Rhodoligotrophos appendicifer: one gene and its partner. Each later gene encodes a partner of the first gene's protein in a complex. Links are inferred from orthologs where the notes say so. Each region holds a gene or a part of one and is shown on either strand. Other genes may lie near its edges.

What was found. The genes of interacting proteins can lie anywhere in the genome.
Region 2: the proteins of uvrA (region 1) and mfd are in contact, whole or in part, in a crystal structure (PDB 4DFC), measured with the Escherichia coli proteins. The link is inferred for Rhodoligotrophos appendicifer from one-to-one orthologs.

What each region holds. Positions count from the first base shown.
Region 1 is NZ_VHKL01000005.1:381,645-389,366, reverse strand. The notes cover bases 2,387-5,848. They hold uvrA (excinuclease ABC subunit UvrA), read left to right. Parts: upstream 2,387-2,738; coding sequence 2,739-5,648; downstream 5,649-5,848. Other genes in these bases: FKM97_RS13670 (type 1 glutamine amidotransferase domain-containing protein), read left to right, coding at 5,755-5,848; gcvA (transcriptional regulator GcvA), read left to right, coding at 2,387-2,527. Also shown: FKM97_RS13690 (hypothetical protein), read right to left, coding at 108-488; FKM97_RS13685 (single-stranded DNA-binding protein), read right to left, coding at 652-1,152; more of gcvA, read left to right, coding at 1,574-2,386; more of FKM97_RS13670, read left to right, coding at 5,849-6,321; FKM97_RS13665 (DUF805 domain-containing protein), read right to left, coding at 6,345-6,686; FKM97_RS13660 (sulfate/molybdate ABC transporter ATP-binding protein), read right to left, coding at 6,985-7,722. UniProt on the Escherichia coli protein: The UvrABC repair system catalyzes the recognition and processing of DNA lesions. UvrA is an ATPase and a DNA-binding protein. A damage recognition complex composed of 2 UvrA and 2 UvrB subunits scans DNA for abnormalities.
Region 2 is NZ_VHKL01000005.1:285,109-291,305, reverse strand. What follows is about bases 2,131-6,197. They hold mfd (transcription-repair coupling factor), read right to left. Parts: upstream 5,853-6,197; coding sequence 2,331-5,852; downstream 2,131-2,330. Other genes in these bases: FKM97_RS26330 (FAD assembly factor SdhE), read right to left, coding at 5,863-6,150; FKM97_RS13240 (VWA domain-containing protein), read right to left, coding at 2,131-2,234. Outside these bases: FKM97_RS13250 (serine hydrolase), read left to right, coding at 1-787; FKM97_RS13245 (DnaJ domain-containing protein), read right to left, coding at 791-1,501; more of FKM97_RS13240, read right to left, coding at 1,512-2,130. UniProt on the Escherichia coli protein: Couples transcription and DNA repair by recognizing RNA polymerase (RNAP) stalled at DNA lesions. Mediates ATP-dependent release of RNAP and its truncated transcript from the DNA, and recruitment of nucleotide excision repair machinery to the damaged site.

The DNA of each region.
Region 1 (7,722 bases):
CTCCGCATTCGGATCGCTACATTCCTGCTCGTAACGCCAGGCCGCCACGGCAGCAAGAGCGAATGCGGAAAATCCCAGGTCCTTCAGCTGGACTGCCGGGCGATGTCCTACTTGGGACGGAACTTCAAGTTCGCCTCACCGGACTTCTTGACCAAGCCGAGATACCAGCCTTGACTGCGATAGACCTCGCCACAGCGACGCTCGCCCTTGGTCCACACGGCAAAGGAGACACAGAGCTTATCGCCCTTGATCTCCCACTTGCCGGTGTCGAACTTGCCGTCGGCAAAGCCCTTCAGGGTGCCATTCGCATCGGCGCCAATCTGCACCTGCTGCTTGCCCTTCCAGACACCTTCGAACTTGCCGGGGAACAATGCCTTGAGGGCGGAGGCCTTCACCGGCTCAGCCGCGTTGACGGTACTGTTTGCCGGCAGGATGGCCGCCCCGGACAGGGCCAGCAGAGATATGACAAAGGCCGCGGTCTTCCGCATTTACCCTCAGCTCCCAAGATTTGGATCGCACGACGACATCAACGGCATCGTTACAGGGCCGCGGCATCTATCGGGAAACTATGCCCTAAAGAAGGCAATGATTCCTCAGTGCGGAAAGACCGCGCCCCGGATCGGTTCAACCGGAAGTATATTACGGCTCCCGTTAAAAGGGAACCTCATCGTCGAGTTCCTCGGAGAAACTCTGGAGCGGTCGCTGCCGCGAACTCGAACTCCGCTCGCCGGCGCCACCGCGACCAAAGTCGCCGGCGCCCGAATCGGGGCCAAAGTCGCTGCTCCCGCCGCCTGCGCCCTGGCGACCGTCGAGCATGGTCAGCGTCGAATTGAACCCCTGCAGGACGATCTCCGTCGTGTAGCGGTCATTGCCCGTCTGATCCTGCCATTTGCGCGTCTGAAGCTGGCCCTCGATATAAACCTTCGCGCCCTTCTTCAAATATTGCTCCGCGACCTTGCAGAGGCCTTCGCTGAAAATGACAATGTTGTGCCACTCCGTCCGGTCCTTGCGCTCGCCGGACTGACGGTCCCGCCAGTTCTCCGTGGTGGCAAGACTGAAGCTGGCCACGGGACGACCATCCTTGGTATGGCGGATTTCCGGGTCCTTTCCCAGATTGCCAATCAGGATAACCTTGTTCACCGAGCCTGCCATCACACTTCTCCTGCCGCGTCACTCGGAGTCAAAATAGTGACTCCAACGAGATTGCGCCACCATCCCTGCGCTTTTCCCCACAAGGTGATGTCACTCTCCATCGTTCTTCTTTTGTTCTATACTCGAGAAAGAACCACAAGGCATTGGCGCACTCCCAAGTCGTGAGAGCGCCGGCATTGCCTCGTGGTCAATCACGCGCCTCAAAAATCTCGCTGCGAAGGCATGGTGCGACGCACCGAGCCGGCCGGGCGGCCGCCGCTGACGGGAGCGAGGAGCGCCTCGTAGAAATCAGCGTAAGCTCTTAGGATCCAATTCATTTCCGTTCTCCGTAGGGCGAATTTCATGATCCATAAATGGCGGTTTGCGACGCAACAGACAAACGGGTTTATGTCACGCTAGATGTAAGATAAAGTCACAGGTCATGAGCCGCCGCCTCCCCTCCCTTCGTGCCCTCCGCGCCTTCGAGGCCGCCGCACGCCATGCCAGCTTCACACGCGCGGCCGGCGAGTTGTTCGTGACCCATGCGGCGGTCAGCCGGCATATCCGCGAGTTGGAAACCTGGCTGGGAACTTCGCTGTTCCGCCGCACCGGCCGCGGCGTCACGCTGACGCCCGAGGGGCTCAGGCTGAGCGAGCGGATCACGCCGCTGTTCGATCAACTCGCGGATGCGGTCAGCGAGATCACCGCGGAAAAGGCGGGACACCGGGAGTTGTCGGTAACCGTGCAGACCGCCTTTGCGGCGCGATGGCTGGTCCCGAGGCTCGGGCGGTTTGCTGCACGGCATCCCGACATCGACATCAATCTCGATCCGACCGATACGCTGGCCAATTTCCGGGCCGATCCGGCGGAACTCGGCATTCGCTTCGGGGATGGAGAGTGGGAGGACGTAGACAGCGAGCTGTTGGTGAAGCTCGTCGTTTTTCCGGTCTGCAGCCCCGACCTGCTGCGCGAGCGGCCCTTGCGGGACGTGAACGACTTGAAGACCTTTACGCTCATCCACGAACAATCCCGGGAATGGTGGGAGGAGTGGCTGGCGGCGGCGGGCGCCACGGGGCTGGACGGCTCGCGCGGACCTATGCTGCAAAACCACCTCGCGGTGGAAGCCGCCGAATCCGGCCAAGGCTTCGCCCTGGCGGATAATGTGCTGGCCGTGGACAGTCTCCTTGAAGGCTGGCTGATCCGCCCCTTCACTGTCGATCTGCCCCAGGATGCCTATTACCTGATCCGTCCCACCGGCACACGCGAGAGCCGGGCTGCGAGCCTGTTCCGGGTGTGGATCAAAGAGGAAATGCAGGCCAGCCAGCAGCGGTTCGAGGCCCTGCTCGCCGCCGAGAGGGGGACCGCACCCCACCCGCCAGGTGACGGCGAGACCTGAACGCCAGCGTCGCATTGTCAAAGCAGAGCCGAGTGATTACCTTCCGCTGTGGCTGAGAAGCCGTGGTCCCAACCACAGCCCATTGCGCTCGGCGGCGAATCTATGTTCTTGTATTGTTCACAGCACCCTGAGTCCGTCACGGGCCGGGAGCGGTGAAGACCATTCTCTCTCGAGGCGTCGCAGGCCGCCGCACTAGGGACTTCGCTCACCCATGACCAGTAATGTCCGGCACCATGATGCCCGCAAGGTGATTTCGATCCAGGGTGCGCGGGAGCACAATCTCAAGAACATCTCGATCGAGATCCCCCGCGACGAACTGATCGTGTTCACGGGGCTGTCCGGGTCCGGCAAATCCTCGCTGGCCTTCGACACGATCTATGCCGAGGGCCAGCGACGCTATGTGGAATCGCTGTCGGCCTATGCGCGCCAGTTCCTGGAGATGATGCAGAAGCCCGATGTCGACCAGATCGACGGGCTCTCGCCGGCCATTTCCATCGAGCAGAAGACGACGTCGCGAAATCCCCGCTCGACCGTGGGAACGGTCACGGAGATCTACGACTATATGCGGCTCTTGTTCGCCCGGGTGGGCATCGCCTATTCGCCGGCGACCGGATTGCCGATCGAGAGCCAGACCGTATCGCAGATGGTCGATCGGATCCTGGAATTGCCGGAGGGCGCGCGGCTCTATCTGCTGGCGCCCATCGTCCGCGGCCGCAAGGGTGAATATCGCAAGGAGCTGGCAGACCTGCAGAAGGCCGGGTTTCAGCGGGTCAAGATCAATGGCGAGTTCCATGAGATCGAACAGGCCCCTGCCCTCGACAAGAAGTTCAAACACGATATCGACGTCGTGGTCGATCGCATCGTCGTGCGCCCGGACATCGCCAGCCGCCTGGCGGACAGCCTGCAGACGGCGCTCAGCCTCGCAGATGGCATCGCGGTGGCCGAATATGCGGATGAGAAGGACGAGCGGGGCGATCCGAAGCGCGTCATCTTCTCGGAGCGATTCGCCTGCCCAGTCTCGGGTTTCACCATCGACGAGATCGAGCCGCGGCTGTTTTCGTTCAACAATCCCTATGGCGCCTGCCCCAGATGCGACGGGCTGGGCACGGAGCTGAAATTCGAAGGCGACCTCGTGGTGCCTGACCCCTCCTTAAGCCTCAAGGAGGGCGCGGTTCTGCCCTGGGCGCGCACCGGAAATACCTCCCCCTATTACGTCCAGACCCTGCAGGCGATCGCCAAGCATTTCGGCGTCAGCATGACAGTGCCATGGAGCGAGCTGCCGGAGACGGTGCGGAGCGTGATCCTGCACGGCTCGGGCAAGGAGGAGATCACTTTCGTCTATGATGACGGGCTGCGCAGCTACAAGACGCGCAAGAGTTTCGAAGGCGTGGTCACCAATATCGAACGGCGCTGGCGGGATACGGATTCGGCCTGGGTTCGGGAGGAGCTGTCGCGCTACCAGTCCGACCACCCGTGCGAGAGCTGCAACGGCTATCGGCTGAAGCCCCAGGCACTGGCGGTGAAGATCGGCGGCCTGCATATCGGGCAGGTGTCGCAGAAGTCAATCCGGGTGGCGCGGGACTGGTTCGAGACGATCGAGACGACGCTGACCTCAAAGCAGCGCGAAATCGCCGGCCGCATCCTGAAGGAGATCCGGGAGCGGCTTCGGTTCCTGGTCAATGTCGGGCTCGACTACCTGACGCTGTCGCGGAACTCAGGGAGCCTCTCGGGCGGCGAGAGCCAGCGGATCCGACTGGCGAGCCAGATCGGCTCGGGCCTCACGGGCGTGCTCTACGTGCTGGACGAGCCGTCGATCGGCCTGCATCAGCGCGACAATGCCATGCTGCTGGAAACGCTGAAGCGATTGCGCGACCTCGGCAATACGGTCATCGTCGTGGAGCATGACGAGGATGCGATCCTGCTGGCCGACTATGTCGTCGATATCGGGCCGGGCGCAGGCATCCATGGGGGCGAGATCATCGCCCAGGGCAGCCCGCAAGATATCATGGCGTCGCCGAACAGCCTGACCGGCCAGTATCTCACCGGGCGCTTGCAGGTTCCGATCCCCCGCAAGCGCCGCAAGTTCGACAAGAAACGCCAGCTCAAGGTGATCGGAGCGCGCGGCAACAATCTCAAGGATGTCAGCGCCGACCTGCCGCTGGGCCTGTTCAGCTGCGTCACCGGGGTCTCGGGGTCGGGCAAGTCGACCTTCACCATCGACACCCTCTACAAGGCCGCCGCGCGAAAGCTGATGGGCAGCCGCGAACAACCCAGCGAGCACGACCGGATCGAGGGGCTCGAACATCTCGACAAGATCATCGACATCGACCAGTCCCCCATTGGGCGGACGCCCCGCTCCAATCCGGCGACCTATACAGGCGCCTTCACGCCGATCCGGGAATGGTTCTCCGGATTGCCGGAAGCGAAAGCGCGGGGGTATCAGCCGGGGCGGTTCTCATTCAACGTCAAAGGCGGGCGCTGCGAGGCCTGCCAGGGCGACGGGCTGATCAAGATCGAGATGCATTTCCTGCCGGACGTCTATGTGACTTGCGATGTCTGCCATGGCCATCGCTATAATCGCGAGACGCTGGAGGTGACGTTCAAGGGCAAGTCCATCGCCAATGTGCTGGAGATGACCGTCTCGGAAGCGCGCGACTTCTTCAAGGCGGTGCCGGCGGTACGCGACAAGATGGAGACGCTGGAGCGCGTCGGCCTCGGCTACATCAAAGTCGGCCAGCAGGCGACGACATTATCAGGGGGCGAAGCACAGCGCGTGAAGCTCGCCAAGGAATTGTCGCGCCGGGCGACGGGACGGACCCTCTATATTCTCGACGAGCCGACCACGGGGCTGCATTTCCACGACGTGGCCAAGCTGCTGGAGGTGCTCCACGAGCTTGTCGAGCAGGGCAATACCGTGGTGGTGATCGAGCATAATCTCGAAGTCATCAAGACCGCCGACTGGATCGTGGATCTCGGCCCCGAAGGCGGCGACGGCGGCGGCGAGATCGTGGGCGTGGGCACGCCGGAGCAGATCGCCAGCAATCCACGGTCACATACCGGCTCTTTCCTCAAGGGCGTGCTGGCACGGCGACCGATGGCGGACAGCCAAGCGGCAGAATGACCTGGAGGCACCAGGGAACCGCTGATTTCTTCTGCCGTTGAGTGATCAGGGCCGGCTGCGTCGACAGATGCGGCGGCACACTCAAAACTCAACAGGAGACTTCCCCATGCATGATCTGTCAGGCAAGCGGGTGCTGATCGTCGCCACCAACGGCTTCGAGCAATCTGAGCTTGAAGTGCCGCGCGACCTGCTCAAGGAGAAGGGCGCGACCGTCCATGTCGCCTCGCTGGACGGCGCAAAAATCACCGGCTGGGACAAGAAGGACTGGGGCCGCGAAGTCCCCGTCGACACCTCCGTCAAGGACATCAAGGCGGATGACTATGATGCGATCGTCCTGCCCGGCGGCCAGATCAATCCCGACCTGCTGCGGGTCGAAGCCACCGTGATCGATCTCATCAAGGCGTTCGACACGCAGAAGAAGGTGATCGCCGCCATCTGCCATGGCCCCTGGCTGCTGATCGAAGCGGGGCTGGTCAAAGGCCGCAACGCCACATCGTACAAATCGATCAAGACCGACATGATCAATGCCGGCGCCCACTGGGCCGACAAGGAGGTGGTGACCGACCAGGGGATCATCACCAGCCGCAATCCAGGCGATCTCGAGGCGTTCTCGAACAAGATCGCGGAGGAGATCCTCGAAGGACGGCATGAACGGCGGCAGGCTGCCGAGTAGCCTCGTCCGGCCGCGGCCTTCGCTTAGATCACACGCCCAAGAGGGTCGGGCCCGAAGCGGTTCGGCCCTCGCGTGCCCTGCATGATGCCAAGATTGATCAGCGCCCAGAGAAAGCCGACCACCGGCACCAACAGCAGCAGGACCCACCATCCGGACTGGTCGCGGTCATGGCAGCGCTTGATATAGATGCAGAGCGAGGGATAGAGCAGGATCAGGTTCCAGAGCCAGGCCAGCACGCTGTCATGGCCGAAGACTATGACGCCGAGGCCGGAGAGCAGGACGGTGCAAATCAGACCGAGCCACCACAGCGCCCGGTTGATGCGGCCCTCGTAGCTGAGAAACAAAAACTTCCAGTCGACCGCCATGTGCCCCCCTCCGGCTGCGTGTGCGCCCGGTGCGGTGCGTAACGCAGAGCGACACGTTTGGCTAGGCGTAAAGGCGAAGAGAGCGGAGCGAGCGGCGTCTTGCGGCCGGTGCTGAGGCTTGTTCGAGGGGAGGCAGGACCCTCGGGGAAAGCATCTTCCGCCCGGCCCCTGGATCCTCGGGGCAAGCCCGAGGATGACGAAGAAGACGCCCGAGGATGGTGAAGAAGGGGACCGAGGGTGACAGGTTGGAAGCCGGAATGACGCGGGCGTCGATATGCTGGCCGGGGCCGGTCCGCTTTCAGGCGGGGAAGATGGCGACGTTGCGGAAGGTGAGCCCGACCTGCTGGCCGGTGCGGATGTCCTCCCGGCCAGCGCAGTCGGCCTCGATGACGGAGGACCCGTCGGCAACGCCGATCTCGACCCGCCGTACGGCGCCATGGCGGCGCAGGGCGCGGACGATCCCCGGGATGTCGCCGGCCGCGCGGGGACCCAGGAGGATGTCCTGGGGGCGGACGAAGACGACATAGCGGCCATCGGCCTCGGGGATTGAGGGGAGGCTGACAGGGCGCTCGAAGAGAAAGGCGCGAGAGCGGTCGACATGGATGTCGAAGCGGCTGGCCTCGCCAATGAAGCCCACCACGAAGGGCGTCGCCGGACGGTCATAGATCTCGTCGGGAGTGCCCACCTGCTCGATCCTGCCCCTGTTCATGACCACGACCCGGTCCGCGAGCTCGAGGGCCTCCTCCTGATCATGGGTGACGAAGACGGTCGTGTGGCCGGTGTGCTGGTGGAGCTCGCGCAGCCAGCGCCGCAGCTCCTTGCGCACCTTCGCGTCGAGGGCGCCGAAGGGCTCATCCAACAGAAGGATCCGCGGCTGGATCGCCAGAGCCCTGGCGAGGGCCACCCGCTGCCGTTGGCCGCCGGACAGCTGCGAGGGATAGCGACCGTCCAGACCCTCGAGCTGGATGAGCTTGATCAGATCGAGGGCCCGCTGGCGGATCTCCGCCTTGGACGGCCGGGTGGCGCTGGGCCGGAC
Region 2 (6,197 bases), 98 kb from region 1 along the record:
GCGCATCCAGCGGGACTTCCCGGACTATTATAAATATTTCTCGATCTCGAGCGCCACGGTGGCCGGCAAGACTTTCCGCTCGCATAACAAGCTGATCGGGAAATATCGCGGCACGAACGGCATCAAGACCGGCTTCATCAATGCCTCCGGCTTCAATCTCATCGCGTCGGTCAAACGCGACGGCAAGCATCTCGTCGGCGTCGTGATGGGGGGAAGCACGGGTCCTGCGCGCGACAAGCAGATGAAGGCGATGCTTGATTCGCTCTTCCCGAAAGTCGCGGCGCGGCGGAGCTACACGATCGCCGCCTATGCCGGCGCGATCCCGCCTGCGATCAAGGCTTCAATCGCTGCGGCGCCGATCATCGACTCCCGGGATGATGAGCGGCCCGTCCAGGTCGCCGCGACATCTACCCCCGCCGTCACCAGCGATGCGACTGCGCCGCTGACGATCGCCGCTCTCGCTGAGAGCGCCAGCGCCTCGCCCACGACCACTCAGAGCATCGCTGCGCCCGAGACCCAAGCTCCGACGCGGGCGGCCGATGGCAGCTGGCACATTCAAGTCGGCGCCTTCCCCTCCGAGAGCAGCGCCGAGAAGCAGATCGACAAAGTGAAAGCAACCGGCGTCAAAGCCATTGCCGGAAAATCCGGTTTCACCCAGGCCTCAGACGGCGAAAAGAAAGTCTATCGGGCTCGGTTTTCCGGCTTCTCCCAGGAGAGCGCAAAAGCCACCTGCAAAGCTCTGTCGCGGAAGTCCATCGACTGCTTGGCTCTGTCGCCCCAGGGCTGAGGCTCAGCGCTTTCCGAGAAGCACATCCTTGGCCTGATTGATCATGGCGGCAAAGGCCACGGAGCCGCCGGCATCGGGGTGGAACTTCTTCATCAGGCGCCGATGCGCATTCTTCACGTCCCTCTCGGAGGCACCGGTCTCCAGCTCCAGGATGCGGAAGGCCTCCTCGCGCGACATGGCCGAACTCGACGGCGGAGAGGCGGGGCCACGGCCCGTGGCCTCGCGCCAGCCATCGCGCATGCGGTCGAGATAGGCCTCCAAAAGCACACGACTCTGATCCGGGATCGCGGCGCACTCGGTCAAGAGCTGCTGAAGATCAGACAAGGTCAAGGCCGACAATTGGCGGTCGGCGAAGCGTCCACCCAGCACTTTGCCGTCCATGGCCCCGGTATCATGGTCGAGTTCCATGGCGAGACGGCTGGTGCGGACAGTCGAACGCTGGCCAGGGGCCCGCGTCCCGGCCCGCGAGAAGCCACCGGGACCCTTGGATACGAGATTCATCTCGCGCCCGAGCATCCCCAGGCCGAAGGCGATCAAGGGTGCGCCAAAAGCAATGCCGCCGCGCAGAGAGAGGATCGTACCAAAAAGGGCGATGACTGCGCCGGCGCCGCCTCGAACCAGCTTGGCCAGGCGCTTCGGATCTGCCTTGACGTAGTTCCGCGACAGGAAATAGCCGCAGAGCAGGACCAGGCCGATAATGAAGAGCACTTGCATGTCGCGACGCCTACCGCAGCTGCTCGAGCAGACGCGTGGCGTTGCCGCGCCCTCCACGCCCGTAATTCGCCAAGGCCGTCCTGCCGCCCGCCGCATAGACCGCGACAGCGGAGAGCAGGTCGCGGAGCTGATCGGCGGCATTGACGTCGAAGCGGCAATAGGCACCCCGCGTCAGGCGCGCAATCTCCCGGTAGCCGCGCTCGGCATTCGGCTCTCCCCCCTCCTGAAACATGAAAAGAGGAAGACCCAACAAAGCGAGCTCTCCCGCCTGGACGCAGAGGGCGTCGATGTCCTCTTCAAGACAATCACCGACATAGACGGCGGCATGCACCTTTCCGGCCTGGGCCTCCATCTTCAAATGGCTGAGAACCTTGCGGATCTGCGTGTGGCCACCCTGGCAGCGGATGCGCGTCATGAGGCGGCCGAGGCTGGCGGGATCGGAGACCCAGCGGCTGGCCATGCACTCGTCCAGACCGCGAAAATAGACCAGCTGCACATCGAGGCCGCCGATCTTGGCGGTCTCGTCGAACATCCTTGCCTGGATCTCCAGGGCTTTGTCCCATGTGGGTTGCCGGCTCATGGTCGCGTCCATGGCAAAGACCAGACGCCCCCTGCCCTCGCCCGTGCGCAATGGCCGAGCCTTCACATCGGCCAAGAAAGCTCCCACATCGCGATCCGTCGAGGGCGCCGTTGGAGCCTTCGACCTCGTTGCCGGCGTTTGCACCTTACCCATGAAACAGCTCACCCACCTCCCATTGTCGGCCCTCTCTTAGATGGGACCTGCCGGCGAAGCGACAATGAGCGGGACTGCGGCTTTCGGCAAGAGGCGCTAGGCCGCCACAGGCTTTGCTTCCTCCACGATCCGGACGAGCCGCTTGAGGATCGTACGCACGCCTTTCAGACGCTCCTCCGGCTGATCCATGTCGCGCTTGAAGACGAGCTTCTGATCGGGCCGCAATTTCGCATGCTGACCCTGCTCGTTGATATAGGCGACCAGGCCAATGGGATTGGCGAAGCTGGCGTTGCGGAAGGTCACGACGACGCCTTTCGGACCCGCATCGACGGCAGCCACATTGGCCGCACGACACAGCAATTTGATCGATACCACCTGCAGGAGGTGCTCGACCTCGATGGGCAGAGGGCCGAAGCGGTCGCGCATCTCGGCACCGAAACCCTGGACTTCCTGCTCGACCTCGATGTCGGCGAGGCGGCGGTAGAGACCCATGCGCAAGTCGAGATCGGCGACGTAGTTCTCCGGAATGAGAACGGCGGTGCCGATGTTGATCTGCGGCGACCAGCGATCCTCGGTCTCGACCTCCAAGTCTCCGGACCTGAGGGAGACGACCGCCTCCTCCAGCATCTGCTGGTAGAGTTCGAAGCCGACCTCCTTGATATGGCCGGACTGCTCCTCGCCCAGGAGGTTGCCGGCGCCGCGGATGTCGAGGTCGTGGCTTGCGAGGGTGAAGCCGGCGCCCAGCGTGTCGAGGGATTGCAGGACCTTCAGGCGCCGCTCGGCCATGGGGGTCAGCGGTTTGCCGGCCGGCACCGTGAGCAGCGCATAGGCGCGCTGCTTGGAGCGTCCAATGCGGCCGCGGATCTGGTAGAGCTGAGCAAGGCCGAACATGTCGGAGCGGTGCACGATCAAGGTGTTCGCGGTCGGGATGTCGAGACCACTCTCAACGATGGTCGTCGACAGGAGAATGTCGAACTTCCGATCGTAGAAGGCCGACATGACGTCCTCCAGCTCCGTCGGGGCCATCTGGCCATGGGCCATGGCGAACTTCACCTCGGGCACATGCTCGCGGAGGAACTCACCCATCTCGGCGAGATCGGAGACGCGCGGGCAGACGAAGAAGCTCTGGCCGCCGCGATAATGCTCGCGCAGCAGCGCCTCGCGGATGGTGACCGGATCAAAGGGGGAGATGAAGGTGCGCACGGCCAGCCGGTCGAGGGGTGGCGTGGTGATCAGCGACAGGTCGCGCACCCCGGTCATGGCCAGCTGCAAGGTGCGCGGAATCGGCGTCGCGGTGAGGGTCAGGACATGAACATTGGCGCGCAGCTCCTTCAGCCGCTCCTTGTGCTTGACGCCGAAATGCTGCTCCTCGTCAACGACCAGCAGGCCCAAATCACGGAACTTGATGGTCTTGCTGAGGATGGCATGGGTGCCGATGATCACGTCGACCTGACCCTCCTCCAGCGCTTTCTTGGTCTCGTTGAGATCCTTGCGGGCAACGAGGCGGGAGGCCTGCTCGACGCGCACCGGAAAGCCCCGGAACCGCTCCGAGAAGGTCGCGTAGTGCTGGCGCGCCAGCAGGGTCGTGGGGACGACGACGGCGACCTGCCGTCCGGTCATGGCCGTAACGAAGGCGGCCCGCAGCGCCACCTCGGTCTTGCCGAAACCGACATCGCCGCAGATGAGACGATCCATTGGCCGGCCGCTCTGAAGGTCCTCCAGGGTGGCCGTAATCGCATCCAGCTGCTCGTCGGTCTCGTCATAGGGGAAGCGGGCGCAGAACTCGTCGTAAATGCCCTCAGGCGCGACGATGACCTCGCCATGCTTCAGAAGTCGTGCGGCGGCCGTTTTGATCAGCTGATCGGCGATCTCCTTGACCCGCTGCTTGAGCTTTGCCTTGCGCGCCTGCCAGCCATGGCCGCCAAGCTTATCGAGCTGGACGCCGGCCTCCTCGGAGCCGTAGCGGGAGACAAGCTCGATGTTTTCCACCGGCAGAAACAGCCGGTCGCCGCCGGCATAAGTGAGGAACAGACAATCATGTGGTGCGCCCTGGACCTCAATGGTCTTGAGGCCCTCGAAGCGGCCGATGCCGTGATCGACATGGACGACGAGATCGCCGGGGGAAAGGCTCGACAGCTCGGACAGGAAGTCGCTCGCCTTGCGCTTCTTGCGCGCGCGACGGATCAGGCGGTCGCCCAAAATATCCTGTTCGCCGATGATGGCGAATTCCGGCGTCTCGAAGCCGGTCTCCAGTGCCAGGATCACGACGTTGACGATGGAGCGTTCGCGCGCCTCGACCTCCGGCCAGGTGTCGGTGGTGACCACGGGGGAGATGTGATGCTCGCGCAGGATGGCGGTCAAGCGCTCACGGGATCCCTCGCTCCAGGCGGAGATGATCACGCGCTTGCCGGCACGCCTCAGCTCGCCGACATGGACGTGGAGCGCCTCGAAGACATTGCGCTCCTGCTGGGCCCGCTCGGCGGCGAAGCTGCGGCCCTGGCGCCCGCCGAGCGAGACCACGCGTGCCGCCTGCCCCTCGGGCCTTTCGAAGGGAGAGACGCTCAGGGCCGGCTGCGCGCCCAGAGCGTCGAGCCACTCGGTCTCAGTCAGATAGAGGGCGTTCGGCTCCAACGGCTTATAGGGGGCCGCCCCAAAGGTCGCCTGTTCCAGGGCCTGCTTGCGCGCCTCGTAAAAGTCCTGGATCAATTCCCGACGCGCTGCGACAGATTCATCCACCTGGTGGTCGAGGCTGACGGCGGACCATTTGGCGTAGTCGAAGATCGTCGCGAGGCGGTCGTAGAAGAGAGGAAGCCAGTGCTCCATGCCCTGGTAGCGCTGGCCGGCGCTGATCGCCTCGTAGAGCTGGTCATGAGCGGTCTGGCCGCCAAAAGTCTTCGTATAGCGGGTGCGGAAGCGGGCGATGGTGGTCTCCATCAGCAGCACTTCCGAGGCGGGCTCCAGGACGATCTGCTTCAACTGGCCGACCGAGCGCTGGGTCTTGGCGTCGAAAGACCGGATCGATTCCAACGTGTCGCCGAACAGATCGAGCCGCAGCGGGAGATCGGTGCCGGGCGGGAAGATGTCGATGATGCCGCCGCGGATCGCGTATTCGCCGGGTTCCATGACCGTGCCGGTGCGGCTGAAGCCGTTCTGGGTCAGGAAGGCCTGGAGCTTGGCGATATCGACCACATTGCCAGGGGCCGCCCGAAAGGAGGCACCCGCCAGCGTCGAAGGCTGGGGCACGCGCTGGAGGGCCGCATTTGCCGTGCTCAGCACGATCACGGACCGGGCGCCGAAGCCCTTGGTCAGGGCGACAAGGGTCGAAATCCGCTCGGCGATGGCGCCGGCACTGGGCGAGACCCGGTCATAGGGGAGGCAGTCCCAAGCTGGAAACTTCAGGACCTCGATGTCGGGAGCGAAAAAGGAGAGCTGGTCGGCGAGCTCACTCATCCGCTGATCATCACGGGCCAGATGCAGGACGGGACCGCGCTTTTCGGTCGCCGCCCGGCGGGCGAGATCGCCCAGGACAAGCGCATCGAGCCCCTCGGGCGTGCCGGCGAGAATGGTGCGGCCTGACGTCTCGAAGAGGCCCTGGAGCTGGTCGGTTCGGGTGTTCATGAGAGAGGATTCAACTGCCTGAATAATCCGCCGGCGCGAAGCACTGGGCCATGATCTCCCGCACCAGCGGGGTGTCGTAGTCTGCGGGCACGTCGGCACGGCCCATGAACCATTCCAGCATCTCGCCGTCGGAAAGATCGGACAGGCGCTCGATCTCACTCAGCTCGGCATCGGAGAATCGATCCATATTGGCGGCAACGAAACCGCCGAAGATGAGGTCCATCTCCTTCATTCCGCGATGGGCGCACCGCCAGGCGAGCCTGCGTCGGCGCATTTCATCGTCCGAATGTTCCGTCATGACCTCGCCCGCCGCCCGTGAATTCTGTATGGGTTGTGCCGTCGAGG